Linked DNA regions of Actinoallomurus bryophytorum. The protein of the gene in region 1 interacts with the protein of each later gene in a pairwise test. Links are inferred from orthologs where the notes say so. Each region holds a gene or a part of one and is shown in the gene's direction. Other genes may lie near its edges.

Region 1 (7,758 bases):
GCGGCGTCCCGCACGGCCACGTGGCTGAGCGTGATCGCCAGCAGCGGGCTGAACGCCGCGCCGAGACCGAGGCCGGCCACGCCCATCGCGACCTCGAGCCCCACGCCTCCCGACTCGAAGACCGCCAGCCCCAGGTAGCCGAGCCCGGCCGCCAGCAGGGCAACGGGGATCATCGGGCGGTGCCACGCTGCCGGCACACGCCGCCAGTAGAGACTGGACAGCGCGAACCCGGCCGCCCCCGGGATGAAGAACAGACCGGCGCGCAGCGGGCTGTAGCCGAGGGCGCCCTGCAGGTGGAGGGCCAGGCTGAACAGGAACCCCCCGAAGGTGCACATGGTCAGGAAGATCGTCACGATCCCCGCGCGTACGCCGGGCGCGCCGGCCACCCGGCCGGGGATCAGCGGCGAGGCCGCGCGACGCTGCAGGAACACGAAGATCCCGAAGACGACGACGCTCCCCCCGAGCATCAGCCATCCCCAGAGCGGCCAGCTCTCCTCGTGCCCGAGCACGAGCGGCACGACGAACAGCAGCACCGCCGCGGAAAGGCTCACCAGGCCCGGCAGGTCCAGCCCGCTGCGACGCTCGCCGCGGTCGCCGGGCAGCGAGCGGGCGCCCGCGACCAGCAGCACCAGCCCGATCGGCACGTTCACCAGGAACACCGGCCGCCATCCGGTCCCGAAGAGATCGGCGCTGACCAGGGTTCCCCCGACGACCTGGCCGACGACCGCGCCGCCGGCCAGCACCGCGCCGTAGACGCTCAGCGCGCGCGCCCGTGCCGCACCGGCGAAGTTGCGCTGGATGAGGCTCATGACCTGCGGCACCATCAGTGCCGCGCCCACGCCCTGTACCAGCCTGAAGCCGATCAGCAGGCCGGTCGAGCCGGCCAGGCCGCACGCCAGCGAGGCCGCGGTGAACACCGTCAGGCCCGTCTGGAACATGGCCCGGTGTCCGAGCAGGTCACCGAGGCGCGCCCCGGTGATGAGCAGCATCGCGTAGGCGATGGTGTAGCCGGCGATGACGAGCTGCAGGCCGGCGCCTGACGCGTGCAGGTCGGTACGGATGGTCGGGGCGGCGACGTTGACGACGGACACGTCGAGAACCGCCATGAACTGTCCGAGCATGATGATCGTCAGAAGCCGGCCGAGCCGGACCGGCGCGCGTGCGACTGGTGCTTCGATGGTGATCTGGGCCATGACCCGAGCCTGTGGCCGCGCGGGTACGAGTGGTGAGAGCCCGTTGATACTGGTGTTGACAGCACCTGGCAAGCCCGCGCCGTTGCGGCGACCATGGACGGGTGACCATGACCGCCGAGCACCGGCGCCCCGAGCTGGCCGCCTTCCTGCGCAGCCGCCGCGAGCGCATCACGCCCGCCGACGTCGGCATGCCCGGCGGGTTCCGGCGGCGTACGCCGGGGCTGCGCCGCGAGGAGGTCGCCCAGCTCGCCGGGGTCGGGATCACCTGGTACACCTGGCTCGAACAGGGCCGCCCCATCAACGTGAGCGTCCAGGTGCTCGACGCGATCGCGCGTACCCTCCGCCTCGACCAGGCCGAGTGCGAGCACCTCTTCCGGCTGGCGGGCGTTCCCTCCATCGCCGTGCCGGCCACCCACGACCGGCTCGAACCCCAGGTCCAGTCCGTTCTCGACAGCATGGCCGATCTGCCCGCCGCGGTGCTCAACAGCCGATACGACGTCCTCGCGTGGAACGCCGCGTACGCCGCGATGTGGCCGCGGATCAACCAGGACGGCCGCAACCTGTTGTGGGCCGCGTTCATCGTTCCGGACTGCTGCAGCACCTTCGTGAACCGCGACCGGGAGCTTCCGCAGATGGTCGCGATGTTCCGCGCGGCGTTCGGCCGTCACCTGGGCGAACCCGCCTGGACGGACCTCATCCAGCGCCTGTCCGCCGGCAGTGAGGAGTTCCGTGAGATGTGGGCCGCGCAAGACGTCGCGGTCCCGACGACACGGGTGAAGGTCTTCCGGCACGCCGCCGTCGGCGAGGTGCGGCTGTCGGTGGTCAGCTTCGCGGTCGTCGCCACGCCGGAGACGCGAATGGCCGTCTACACGACGGTGGACCAGGAGAGCCGCGAGCGCTTGGACTGGCTGATCGAACACCCGGAGGCGCCCGCCGTCGACCCGGCCCACCACCACACTCACTGACGGTCGCCCACTCCCCACAGGTCACGGACGTTAACCTGATCTCGTGATCGTCGGAGTGGGGATCGACGTCGTGGACCTCGAACGGTTCGCCCGGTCCCTCGAACGTACGCCCGCACTGGCCGTCCGGCTCTTCACCGAGGACGAACGCCGGCTCCCTCAGCGTTCCCTCGCCGCCCGGTTCGCGGCCAAGGAGGCGCTCGCCAAGGCGCTGGGCGCACCACGCGGGCTGAAGTGGACCGACGCCGAGGTGCGCAGGGCCCCCGACGGGCGGCCGGACCTGCACGTCGAGGGGACCGTGGCGGCGGCGGCGACGCGTCTCGGCGTCACCTCCTGGCACATCTCGCTCAGCCACGACGGTGGTGTCGCCGTCGCCGTGGTGATCGCCGAGAACACCGACTGACGAGGGGATCGACCATGCGGTACGCGCACGAGGTGGACAAGGTCCGCGCCGCGGAGCGGGCACTGATGGCGCGCTCGCCCGAGGGCGCGCTCATGCGACGTGCCGCGGCCGGTCTCGCGTCGGTCTGCGCCGGGCTGCTGCGGAGCGGCCGCGCCGGGGTCATCGGCCCAGGGGAGGGCGTGTACGGCTCGCGGGTCGTGCTGCTCGCCGGCAGCGGCGACAACGGCGGTGACGCCCTGTACGCCGGAGCCCTGCTCGCCCGGCGCGGAGCACACGTCACCGCGGTCCTGGCCGGTTCGAAGACCCACGAGGGCGGCCTCGCGGCGCTGCGCTCGGCCGGTGGCCGTTCCCTCGACGCGGACGACCCCGCCGGGTCCGTGGCCGCGATCGAGGCGGCGGATCTGATCATCGACGGGCTGCTCGGCATCGGCGGACGGGGCGGGCTCCGCGAACCCCACGCGACCCTGGCCGGCCACGCCTCGCGGAGCGTCGCCACCATCGTGGCCTGCGATCTGCCCAGCGGCGTCGACGCGGACACCGGTGTGGTGAGCGGAGCCGCCGTACGCGCCGACGTGACGGTCACGTTCGGGACCTACAAGCCGGGCCTGTTCGTCGATCCGGGCGCCGGGCACGCGGGCGTGGTCGAGCTCGTCGACATCGGGCTCGGCCCGTACCTCGGCGACCCGGACGTGGTCCTGCCGCAGGCGGCCGACGTGGACCTGTGGGCACCCGGCCCGTCGCGGGAGTCCAACAAGTACCGCCGTGGCGTGCCCGGTGTGGTGGCCGGCAGTAAGACCTTCACCGGGGCCGCGGTGATGTCGGTCGGCGGCGCGATACGCGGCGGCGCGGGCATGGTGCGCTTCGCCTCGGCCGAGCACTCCGTCGAGCTGGTCCGGCACCGCTGGCCCGAGGCCGTGACCTCGGTCGTCGACACCTCGCTGAGCGAGGTCGGGCGGGTGAACGCCTGGGTCGCCGGGCCCGGCCTCGGCACCGGCGAACACGCCGAGGCGCTGCTGGCCGAGGTGCTCGGCACGGACCTGCCGGTCCTGGTCGACGCCGACGGCCTCACCGTCGTGGCGCGCCGCCGCGACCTGCTCTGGCGCGACGCGCCGACCGTGCTCACTCCGCACGCCGGGGAGCTCGCCCGGCTGCTGGGAACCGAGGCGGACCAGGTCGAGGCACGGCGGCTGGAGCACGTACGCCGGGCCGCGGAGGAGCTCGGCGCGACCGTGCTCCTCAAGGGGTCGACCACGGTCATCGCGGAGGTCGGGCGGCCCGTGCGGGTCAACCCGACCGGCACGCCGCGGCTCGCCACCGCGGGCAGCGGCGACGTGCTGTCCGGCCTCATCGGGGCGTTCCTCTCGGGAGGGGCGAGCGCGATCGACGCCGCCGCCGCGGGCGCGTACCTGCACGGTCTCGCCGGCCGGCTCGCCGCCTCCGGCCCCGCCTCCGACGAGCGGCCCCCGGACGACCGCGAGGCGCCGATCAGCGCGTACGACGTCATCGAGGCGATCCCGGCGGCCTTCCGTACGCTCACCGGCTGAGCCCCGGACCTGCGACGGGCCGTAAGGCGATGGCCCCCGCAGGTCTGCTTCGCTGCCACAATTGGTTCATGAGCGTTACCACGGCGGAGGCACGCGTCGACCTCGGGGCGATCAGTAACAACGTGGACCTGCTGCGTGAGCAGGCCGGCGGTGCCGGTGTGATGGCAGTGGTCAAGGCGGACGGGTACGGCCACGGGATCGTCCCCGCCGCACGGGCCGCGGTCGCCGGCGGTGCCTCCTGGCTGGGCGTCGCGACGCTGGACGAGGCGATGACCGTACGACGTGCGGGCCTGGACACACCCGCGATGTGCTGGCTCTACACGCCCGGCGAGCGGTTCGACGACGCGATCGCCGCCGGCGTCGACCTGTCGGCCACCTCCGTGGGCCAGGTCGCCGAGATCACCCAGGCCGCCGCGCGCGTCGGGCGGCAGGTCAGGCTGCACCTCAAGGTCGACACCGGCCTGTCCCGCAGCGGCGCGACCCCGGCCGACTGGCCCTCGGTGGTCGACGCCGCCCTGCGCGCACAGGCCGACGGCCTGGCCTCCGTGGTGGGGCTGTGGTCCCACTTCGCCTGCGCGGACGAGCCCGGCCACCCGTCCATCGCCGCGCAGCTACGCGTCTTCGACGAGACCATCGAGGTCGCCGAGAAGGCCGGCGTACGCCCCGAGGTGTGCCACATCGCCAACTCCGCGGCCACACTCACGCTCCCGGAGGCCCGCTACGACCTGGTCCGGCCCGGTATCGCGGTCTACGGCCTGGACCCGATCCCGTCGCTCGGGCTCACGCGCCGGCTCGGCCTGCGCCCCGCGATGACGCTCGCCGCGAGGGTGGCGGTGGCCAAACGGGTCGGTGCGGGCGAGGGCGTGTCCTACGGCCACCGCTACGTCACGTCGGCGGAGACGACGCTCGGCCTCGTGCCGATCGGCTACGCCGACGGGGTTCCCCGGCACGGCACCAACCTGCTCCAGGTCTGGGCGGCGGGGAAGAGACGGCGCATCGCCGGCACCGTCTGCATGGACCAGTTCGTCATCGACGTCGGAGACGACGGGATCCAGGCGGGGGACGAGGTGGTCCTCTTCGGGCCGGGAGACGGGGGAGAGCCCACCGCCCAGGACTGGGCCGAGATGCTCGGCACGATCTCGTATGAGATCGTCACCAGAATCGGTGCCCGGATCCCGCGTACGTACGGTGGAGACACGCAATGAACAAGAAGCGAGTCGGCCTGGTCGGCGCCGCGATCGGCACCGCCGGTGCCGTCGGGGTCGGTGCCGCGGTGGCGGCGCGCAGGTACGCCGTCGGCCGCGAACGGCTACGACCCGACCCGGATCGGGACGAGCCCTTCGGCGAGCTCCGCGGCCGTCCGCAGACCGTCGTGGCCACCGACGGAGTGCCGCTGCACGTCGAGGTCAACGGCCCGGACGACGCCTCCCTCACGGTCGTCTTCAGCCACGGCTACTGCATGACCCAGGACTCCTGGCACTACCAGCGCCGTGATCTCGCGGACGAGGCCGACGTGCGGATGGTCTTCTGGGACCAGCGCAGCCACGGGCGCTCGGGACGCAGCGACCTGGCCCACGCGACCATCGACCAGTGCGGCGACGATCTCCTCGCGGTGATCGAGGCCACCACGGCGCCGGGCCGGCCGGTGGTGCTGGTCGGTCACTCGATGGGCGGGATGACGATCATGGCGCTGGCCGATCGGCACCCGGAGCTGTTCGGTGACCGGGTCGCCGGCGTCGCCCTGGTCAATACCTCCTCCGGAGGACTGGCGGAGCTGACGCTCGGCCTGCCGGAGGTGTTCGGCAAGGTGTTCCGTGCCGCGGTGCCCGGCGTGGTCCGCGGCATCGGCAAGGGCGGCAAACTCGTCGACCGGGGGCGCCGGATCGGCACCGACGTCGCCTTCGTCATCACGCGGCGGATGGCGTTCGCCGACCGCGCGGTGAGCCCGTCGATCGTGGACTTCGTCGAACGGATGATCGGCTCCACCCCCATCGAGGTGATCGCGGACTTCTACCCGACGCTCGCCGCGCACGACAAGCTGGCCGCCCTGGACGTTCTGCGGAAGGTCCCAGCGGTGGTCGTGGTCGGCGACCAGGACCGCCTCACGCCCCTCGCGCACGGACGGGCCATCGCGGCCGCGCTACCCGAGGCGGAGCTGGTCGAGCTCTCCGGTGGGCACGTCGTGATGCTCGAACGCCCCCAGGTCGTCACCGACGCCATCGCCGGACTGGTCGAGCGGGCCCGCCCGTTCGCCGAGGAGCGGTCCGCTTGAGCCGTGACGATCACCCCCGGCGGACTTCGGACGCCGATGACGTGGATGGAGGCTCCGTGATCCGGGTACCGACCGACGAGGCCATGCGCGACCTGGGCCGGCGGCTGGCCGGGCTGCTGCGCGCCGGGGATCTCGTCCTGCTGTCCGGGCCGCTCGGCGCGGGCAAGACCACGCTGACCCAGGGGCTGGGAGACGGTCTGAAGGTCCGCGGACCGATCACGTCGCCGACCTTCGTCATCGCGCGCGTGCATCCGTCGCTCGCGGGCGGCCCGTCGCTGGTGCACGCCGACGCCTACCGCCTCGGCGGCCTCGACGAACTCGACGACCTCGATCTCGATCTCCAGGACGCCGTGACCGTGGTCGAGTGGGGCGGCGGTATCGCCGAGGGCCTGTCCGAGGACCGACTGGAGATCGTGATCGACCGGGAGGAGACCGACGAGCGCATCGTCGGACTGGCCGGTGTCGGGCCGCGGTGGGCCGCGCTCGGCGAGTGGTCGCCCGGCGACCCAGGGTCTTGATCGTCTCTGCGCGCCTGGCTGACCACGTGCGGTGATCTCATGATCCGATTTATTGTTCCTAGATCGATCCAGACCGTGATCTTGCCGTAGTGTCTACCCCCAAACCTCATCTTCCTGGCATATAGCGCAAGTTTCCTTTGGGAAGGGAGAGCTCCGGTGAGCGGTCATCGTCATGCCGCACGGCCGGCCAGGCGCCATGGGAGCCTCGCCGCCGCCGGATCCGTCGCTGTCCTCGTGGCCGTGGTGATCGGCGGCGCGACCTGGGCCTCCGGGGTCGGCAGAGGCGGCCACCACACCCTCCACGCACGCGGTGCGGAGGCGGTCAGCTCCCCGATGAACTCCCTCCACGGTGCCGAACGCGACGCCGTGCCCGGCGCCTGTGACACGCTCAGCGCGAGCCTGGCCAAGCAGCTCGCCCCCGGCGCGGACCGCAGCGAGACGGTCGCCACGGAGTCCGACCAGCACAGCGAGTGCGCCTGGAGCCTCTTCGCCGCGGACCGCAGCCGTCAGCTCAACGTCGAGCTGCGCGCCATCGGCGCCGACGGCGGCACGTCGGCCACCGACACCGCGGTCCTCACCTTCAACGACGAATGGCACACCGACCGCGCGGGGAAGGACCTCGCGGACGGCGCCAAGGTGCATGACAGCCGCGGCGTGACCGGCGTCGGCGAGCAGGCCTACGTCGTCTACACGGTGGACGGTGCGATCGGCGCGGCCGTCGCCAACGCGCGACTCGCCAACGTCCTCGTCACCGTGCACTACTCCGGTGGCGACCACCTCGAGACCCACGGCAAGCCCATGTCGTCCGGCCCGGCAGGGGACGGCGCGCTGCAGGCCGCCCGCGACATCATCTCCAAGCTCGAGTC
Region 2 (7,723 bases), 2.0 Mb from region 1 along the record:
TCGCCTTGTCGACGACGGTCGCGGGCACCGGCTCCACGGGCCCGGCGGGTCCTTCGCCCTCGGCAGCGCCACCGGACCGCCGGCGACGGCGCTCGCGGAGGCCCGGCATCTGCTTGATCATCGAGATCCAGAGCCAGACGGCGAGGATCAGGATCGTCCAGGGTGCCACGGCGACGCCGACGTTCACCCAGGTGTCCGGGAGGGCGGCGTAGCCCTTGACCGCGCGCTGCACGCTGGCCGCGCCCGCCCCGACGATCAGCACCATCAGCAGCAGCCAGCGCACCGAGCGGGCGAACCAGCCGGACCGGCGGGCGGTGAAGATCGCGAGGATGATCACGACGACCAGGCCGTCGAGCATCCCGGGATAGAGGTACGCCCAGCGCCGTGCGGCGCCGCCGCGGAGCGCCAGCAGGCGCAGGTCGTCATAGGACAGCACGAAGGTGCCGGCGGCCAGCGCGACGACGCCGAGGCCGCCGAGCGTCGCCAGGAACCTTCGCTGTGCCTTCGAATATTGCGTGGGGGTGAGTGTCATTTGGGGGGAAGCCAACCATCGGGGCGAACGGGGTGACCACCATCTTGGCCGTATTCAGCGGTTGTCGGTGTGAGCGCGGGCCGCGTGTCGCCGGGAGATCGGCCGTACCCGCTCTTGGCATACCCCCCGTGCGGGCTCTGGAAGCCGTACCGGAAGGATGTTGTGCCGCTTCGGGTCGTGCGCTTTTGGGTATGCGGCCATTCGTGTTGTTTTGTCGGCCACGGCACTCGATCATGGTGTTCCCTTGAGAGATGTGAGCATTCCTCCCCCCATCGACGGTCTTGCGAAGGATGAGCGGCTCGGCGAGCCGGTCAGCGTCCATGATCCGCGTACTGAGAACCCCCGCGCCCGTACCTGGCTGGTGGTCCTCGGGCTGCCCGGACTGGTGTTGCTGCCCTTCACCGTGAGATTCCTGATCCACGGGTTCGGGTGGGCCACGGTGCTGAGCGTGCTGCTCACCATCGGCTACCTCGGCGCGGCCGGCCGCATCCTGCTCCGTGACGTCCTGCCGGGCTACGGCAAGGTGGTCTACCTCTACGGGAACGGACTGATCCTCGCCGACCGCGGTGACATGAAGGTCTTCGCCTGGGACGCCATCAAGGAGATGCGCGTCTCCGGCGTACGCATCGGCTCGTCGGAGACGGTGAGCTGGCGCTGCGTGCTGGTCCGCGCCGACAGCACGGAGGCCGTCGTGGGCCCGGAGTTCCCCGGCGTGCAGGACGTGGTCGAGGCCGTGTCCTCGGCGGTGACCGAGCGGCTGTTGCCCAAGTACATCTCCCGGGTCGAGACGGGCGGCTCGGTGCGTTTCGGACCGTTCACGATCTCCCGCGAGGGCATCACCAAGGACGACGAGCAGGTGCCGTGGCCGCAGGTGGCCTCGGTCGAGATCAGCAACGGCATGGTCTACATGAACCGCCGCGACCGTACGGCCGGTATGACGGCCACTGCCGGAGAGGTGCCGAATGCCGTCGCCTTCAGTGAATTGGCGCGTCACGTACAGCGGGTCCAGACGGAATGAGGCGTGGCTGAGCGCGATCGCCGTCAGGGCATCCTGAGCGTCCGGGATCGCCCAACAAAGCGGATTTCCGTGCCGGGGGCGGACCCGCATCGAATAGCCTCTTACGCGTGAGCCTGCGCCTCTACGACACCGGTACCCGTGGCATCCGCGAATTCACCCCGCTGACCGCGGGCCATGCGGGCGTCTACGTTTGTGGTGCCACGCCGCAGGCCGCCCCCCACATCGGCCACATGCGCTCCGGCGTGACGTACGACCTGCTGTTCCGCTGGCTGGTCGCGTCCGGCTACGACGTCACGTTCGTCCGCAACGTGACCGATGTGGACGACAAGATCATCAATGTCGCCGCGCAGACGGGCACGCCGTGGTTCGCGGTCGCCGAGGCCAACCAGCGCGTCTTCAACAAGGGCTACGACGAGCTCGGCTGCCTGCCGCCGACCGTGGAGCCGAGAGCGACCGGCCACGTACCGGAGATGATCACGCTGATGCGGCGGCTCATCGAGGACGGGCACGCGTACAACGTCGGCGACGACGTCTACTTCGACGTCATGTCGTGGTCGGGCCGGTACGGCTCGCTGTCGCACCAGCGGCTCGACAGCATGCGGGCCGCCGGTGACTCGGTCGGCGATCACGCCAAGCACGACCCGCGCGACTTCGCGCTGTGGAAGGGCGCCAAGCCCGGCGAGCCGAGCTGGGAGACCCCGTGGGGCCCAGGCCGTCCGGGCTGGCACCTCGAGTGCTCCGCGATGGCCACCAAGTACCTCGGCCCGGCCTTCGACATCCACGGCGGCGGCGTCGACCTGATCTTCCCGCACCACGAGAACGAGCTCGCCCAGTCGGCCGCCGCCGGTGACGAGTTCGCCCGCTACTGGGTCCACAACGGGCTGCTCACCGTGAACGGCGAGAAGATGAGCAAGTCCATCGGCAACGTCGTGCTCCTGTCGGACCTGCTCGACAAGGCGCGCCCGGTCGAGGTCCGCTACTACCTCGGTTCCGCGCACTACCGCTCGATGATCGACTACTCCGACGAGGCCCTGCACGACGCCGCCGCCGCGTACCGGCGCATCGAGGCGTTCGTCGTACGCGCGGTGGAGATGGCCGGGCGGGTGGAGCCGGGCACGCTGCCGCAGGCGTTCGCCGACGCCATGAACGACGACCTCGGGGTGCCGCAGGCGCTCGCCGTCATCCACGAGGCGGTCCGCGAGGGCAACACCGCGCTGACCGCCGGCGACAAGGACACGCTCGTACGCGTCCTCGCCGAGCTGCGCGCGATGCTCGGCGTCCTTGGCATCGACCCGCTGTCGCCGCCGTGGGAAGGCGCGGACGAGGATCTGAGCGGCGTGCTCGACGCGCTGGTGTCCCTGGCGATCGAGCAGCGGCAGGCCGCACGCGAGCGCAAGGACTACGCCGCCGCCGACGCGATCCGCGACCGTCTCACCGCCGCCGGCATCCTCATCGAGGACACCCCGCGCGGTCCGCGCTGGGAACTCAAACGTTCCTGATGCGATTGGTGGGTGAGAGTCCGGGGACGTAACGTTCGAGAGGCTTCACACCCCACCGTTCTCGAGGTGGTCCACTTGTTCGAGCGGTTCACCGACACCGCCCGCCGCGTCGTGGTCTACGCCAAGGAAGAAGCCCGGCTGCTCGACCACGAGCACATCGGCACGGAACACATCCTGCTCGGCCTGCTGCGCGACGACACGGAGACGGCGGTCCAGGTCCTCACCTCGCTCGGCGCCGGCCTCGCGCCCGCACGTGCCGAGGTCGAGGACATGGTCGGCCGGGGACAGCAGCCGCACGCCGGTGACGTCCCGTTCACGGCACGCGCCAAGAAGGTCCTCGAGCTCTCGCTGCGCGAGGCGTTGCAACTGGGCCACAACTACATCGGCAGCGAGCACATCCTGCTCGGCCTCCTGCGCGAGGGCGAAGGCGGCGGAGCGGAGGTGCTCAAGCGCCTGGGCGTCGACTTCGAGGAGCTGCGCCGCGCGGTCCTCACGGTGCTGCGCTCCCGTCAGCAGTCGCGGCCTGCGCCGGGCGTCTTCGCCTCCGGCGGGTCCGCGATCGAGGGCCGGCTGGCGGCCATAGAAGCGCGTCTGGAGCGCATCGAGCGGTTGCTTCGGGACGGTTCGGGTCGCGACTCCGCGTAGTCTGTGCCGGGGCGGATCGTCGCCCTGGGCACTCGCGGAGGACATGGATGGCCAAGCGTCGCAAGAAGGGGTCGAGTCACACCCCGAAGGCCGAGGACCGGCACTGGTACGGCAAGCGTCAGACGGCGCGTGCCACCAAGGCGGCCACTCGGACGGGGAGTGTCACGACCGGCCCACGGCGCGATTCGTCCGCCGCCGGGGACCGCCCGCAACGGCGCCCCGCGCCGGAGGGCCCGGAGATCGTCACCGGCCGCAACCCGGTCGTGGAGGCCCTGCGCGCCGGCATCCCCGCGAGCACCCTCTACGTCATGACGGGCGCCTCGGACGACCGCATCCGTGAGTCGATCAAGCTGGCCACCGACGCCGGCGTCGCCCTGCTGGAGGCGGGCAAGATCGAGCTCGACCGGATGACCGACCGCGCCGTGCACCAGGGCATCGCCCTGCAGGTGCCCGAGTACGACTACGCGCACCCCGACGACCTGCTGCAGCTGAGCACCAAACCGCTGATCGTCGCGCTCGACGGCGTGACGGACCCGCGCAACCTCGGCGCCGTCGTACGCTCCGCCGCGGCGTTCGGCGCCCACGGGGTGCTCGTGCCCGAACGCCGCGCGGCCGGAGTGACCGCGGGTGCGTGGAAGGCGTCGGCGGGCACGCTCGCCTCGGTCCCGGTCGCCCGTGCGACCAACCTCGTACGAGCGCTGAAGGCGTACCAGAGCGCGGGCCTGTTCGTGGCCGGCCTGGACGCCCGCGGTGCCACGGGGGTCGACGCCCTGGACGCCGCCGACGGACCTTTGGTGCTGGTGGTCGGCTCGGAGGGCAAGGGCCTGTCGCGCCTGGTCGCCGACACGTGCGACCTGCTCATCAACATCCCGATGCCGGGCAAGGCCGAGTCGCTGAACGCCGGCGTCGCGGGCAGCATCGCGCTGTACGAGATCGCCCGCCACCGCTGACGCCGCCCGGCCGCGCGACGCCCAGATGACTACCTCGGCGTCGCCCGGCCGGTCAGATCGGGTCTATCCGCGGCGTACGCAGAGGGCCTGCTTGGAGGCGAACAGGGGGACCGCGTCGTAGGACTCGCCCTGGGGGCAGGAAGCGGCATCGGCCGCCCACCGCAGCACCGTCCCCCAGTGCGGCGAGGCGCAGGCGGTCTCCTGAAGGTGTGAGGACTGCTGGGGGTCCAGAATGCAGTCACCGGCCCGGAACACCCCACCCCCCTGACCCACGTCGCCGGGGTGTGGCGCGCTGAGGTTGCGGATGCACGCGACCTCCTTGCCGACGTTGATCGAGTGCGCCTGGTCGACACTGACCATGGCGTCAGTGTCGTCGGGGCAGTCGGTCGGACCCCCGATCAGGACGGAAGCGGTCATCTTGGTGACCTTCGCCTTGGCGTCGCTCGAGCCACAGCCGGTCCGGTGGAACGCCTTGCCCGCCTGGTCGCCGATGCGGCCCTCGGAGCTCACGCACTGCCCGGCCTTCCACTCGCCGGTCGGGGCCGATTTACCGTTGGAGAGCGCGCTCGCCACGATGAACAGGACCACGATCACGGGTACGGCGATGCCGATGATCATCCGGTTCTGCTTGCGTCGCTGCGGTTGGGGGGCCGGCGGGTATCCGTAGGGCGGCGGTCCGCCGTATCCCGGTCCGTTGTAACCCGGTCCGCCCATGCCTGGGCCTGGGCCTCGGCCTGGGCCCATCGGGCCGTTCGGGACGCCTGGGCCCGTGGGGCCGGCCGGCGAGCCTGCCGGTCCGTTGGGCAGGGGCGGCGCTGGCGGCTGGACCTGCCAGGGACCCGGTGGCGGTGGCCCTTGCCAGGCTCCGGGAGGCCCTTGCCAAGCCCCCGGCGGGCCACCCGGACCCGGCATGCCATCTGGGCCGCGTGGTCCTGGGCCACCCGGTCCTGGAGGGCCGCCGGGTCCTGGAGGGCCGCCGGGTCCTGGAGGGCCGCCGAGGCCCGCGCCACCTTGGCCGGGCGGGCCTGGAGGAATGGCCATGTTCATGTGAACCCCCCGTTTTGAGTGCCCTTGATTGGCCGGTCGCTTATAAGGGCCAGGTCACCTTAGTGGAAGGCGCCATTTCTCGGGGAATTGCGCGCTATCGGTAGTCGGCCGCGTCGGCGTCCTTCTTGTCGCCGAAGAAGGCGTCGGCGAAGAACCGGGTGACCTCGGGCTGTGAGCCGTCCAGGTCGGTGAAGCCGTAGTGCTTGGCCAGCACCCCGGATGACAGGGACTGCCCGGACCATCGGGAGACGTCGGGATCGGCCGCGAGCGCGGCGACGGCGCGGCCGATATAACGCGGTGACTCGGCGATGGCGAACCATTTGTCCTTGGCGATCCCGTCGCGCCAGTTCTCCTCGGTGACCCCGAAGTGTTCGAGCATCTCCTCCGAACGCAGGAACCCGGGCGTGAGCGACAGCGAGGTGACCCCGTGCGGCTCCAGCTCCTCCTTGAGCATCTTGCCGAGCCGGGTGATGGCCACCTTGACCACGTCGAAGAACATCGAGCCCCGGTAGCGGTCGTTGAACATGTAGTCCCCATCGGTGATCTCGACGACCAGCCCGCGCCCACGCCGTACGAGCAGGGGCAGGACGGTGTGCAGCGTGATCAGATGGGTCTCCAGCCCGTTGCGCAGCGCCCGCAGCCCCTTGTCGAGGTCGTGTTCCCAGAGCGGCTTCCACTCGATCCACTGGTCGCCGCCCCAGGTGTCGTCGACCAGTACGTCGAGCCGCCCTCCTTGCTCGTCCTCGATCCGCCGTACGAGACCCGCCACGTCGTCCGGCACCATGTGATCGCATCGGACCGCGATCCCCAGCCCGCCGGCCTCGGTCACCAACTGCGCGGTGTCCTCGATCGTCTCCGCTCGCCCGATCGGACTCCGCGACTCCCGGGTCGTGCGCCCGGTGACGTACACCGTGGCCCCGGCCGCCCCGAGCTCGACCGCCATGCCCCTACCCGCACCGCGCGTACCGCCGGTCACCAGGGCGACCTGTCCGTCCAGTGGACCGCTCATATTGCTCTCCTTCTTGGTTCGTGCTGGGCCTCTGGAGCACGCCAGCCGGCCAGTACCGTCGCGAGATCGGCCCGCATCCGGTCGCACAGCCCGCCTTCCGGCCGAGCCGACCAGTGGATCGCCGTGCCATCGGCCACCGCGGTCAGAATCCGAGCCGCCACCGGCGCGGGGGGAGCCCCCGGTAGGACTCCGGCCGCAAGACGGATCACCGCGGCCACCTCGGCCTCCATCGCCGCGTAGAACTCGGCCATGAGCCCTCGCAACTCGTCATCGGCCAGATCGGCCGCGAGCTGCGCCAGGTTGTTGGCGGCCGTGGCCGCGTCGTCGAGAGGCGCGTACGCCGCCACGAGTACGTGGACCACCGCGTCCGCCCCACCGGCATCCGAGACCGAACCACGCATCTGCCCGCGTACGTTGTCGACAGCGGCCCTGGTCATGGCGACGAGCAACCCATGCTTGGACCCGAACCGCTGAGCGAGCGTCCCCACCGCGACCTGCGCCTCAGCCGCCACGTCGGCCAGAGTGAAGCTGGGCCCGAGCCGACTGACAACCCGCCCGGCCGCCGTGAGCAACCGCTCGTCCGTGATGTGCCTGGGCCGTACCATGGAGTTATTGAACCACAGTTCATTAACCGGAGTGAGGGGCCGGGCCAGAAGGAGCGGGGGAGGGCCGGAGTGCCACAAGTGGCAGCCAAGGCCATGATCCCCAGCCCACCCATCCCGCTAGCCGCACGCGCTATCGTGGTGACGCTGCATAAGCAGGCCTCCGTAGCTCAGATGGCAGAGCGTCCGCCTTGTAAGCGGATGGTCGCCGGTTCGACTCCGGCCGGAGGCTCTGTATCTGCCCCGGGGGGGCGACCCCCCGGAACCCCCCGATGTGGGGGGCCTCCGCCCCCCACGCCCCCCGCGGGCAGAGGTTCGGGGTCACCTTTAGGTGATCGCGGCGATACGCCGAGCAGATCAGGCTTCGGGGTGACGGTCGTTTGTCCGTTGACGCTCCACCTTCGCCCTGAAGTCTGACCGC

What was found.
Region 2: the proteins of FB559_RS18475 (region 1) and rlmB interact in binary tests that used the Escherichia coli proteins (3 or more experiments, as listed by UniProt). The link is inferred for Actinoallomurus bryophytorum from one-to-one orthologs.

Annotation. Positions count from the first base shown.
Region 1 is NZ_VFOZ01000001.1:3,892,800-3,900,557, forward strand. What follows is about bases 1,954-4,837. They hold FB559_RS18475 (NAD(P)H-hydrate dehydratase), read left to right. Parts: upstream 1,954-2,572; coding sequence 2,573-4,102; downstream 4,103-4,837. Other genes in these bases: FB559_RS18465 (helix-turn-helix transcriptional regulator), read left to right, coding at 1,954-2,158; FB559_RS18470 (holo-ACP synthase), read left to right, coding at 2,202-2,558; alr (alanine racemase), read left to right, coding at 4,171-4,837. Outside these bases: FB559_RS18460 (MFS transporter), read right to left, coding at 1-1,193; more of FB559_RS18465, read left to right, coding at 1,301-1,953; more of alr, read left to right, coding at 4,838-5,307; FB559_RS18485 (alpha/beta fold hydrolase), read left to right, coding at 5,304-6,374; tRNA (adenosine(37)-N6)-threonylcarbamoyltransferase complex ATPase subunit type 1 TsaE, read left to right, coding at 6,458-6,892; FB559_RS18495 (hypothetical protein), read left to right, coding at 7,049-7,758. UniProt on the Escherichia coli protein: Bifunctional enzyme that catalyzes the epimerization of the S- and R-forms of NAD(P)HX and the dehydration of the S-form of NAD(P)HX at the expense of ADP, which is converted to AMP.
Region 2 is NZ_VFOZ01000001.1:1,856,706-1,864,428, reverse strand. Bases 2,844-5,692 are described here. They hold rlmB (23S rRNA (guanosine(2251)-2'-O)-methyltransferase RlmB), read left to right. Parts: upstream 2,844-3,741; coding sequence 3,742-4,644; downstream 4,645-5,692. Other genes in these bases: FB559_RS43730 (hypothetical protein), read right to left, coding at 4,708-5,262; cysS (cysteine--tRNA ligase), read left to right, coding at 2,844-3,049. Also shown: FB559_RS08785 (DUF2637 domain-containing protein), read right to left, coding at 1-532; FB559_RS08780 (DUF6585 family protein), read left to right, coding at 786-1,550; more of cysS, read left to right, coding at 1,658-2,843; FB559_RS08755 (SDR family oxidoreductase), read right to left, coding at 5,786-6,700; FB559_RS08750 (TetR/AcrR family transcriptional regulator), read right to left, coding at 6,697-7,305. UniProt on the Escherichia coli protein: Specifically methylates the ribose of guanosine 2251 in 23S rRNA.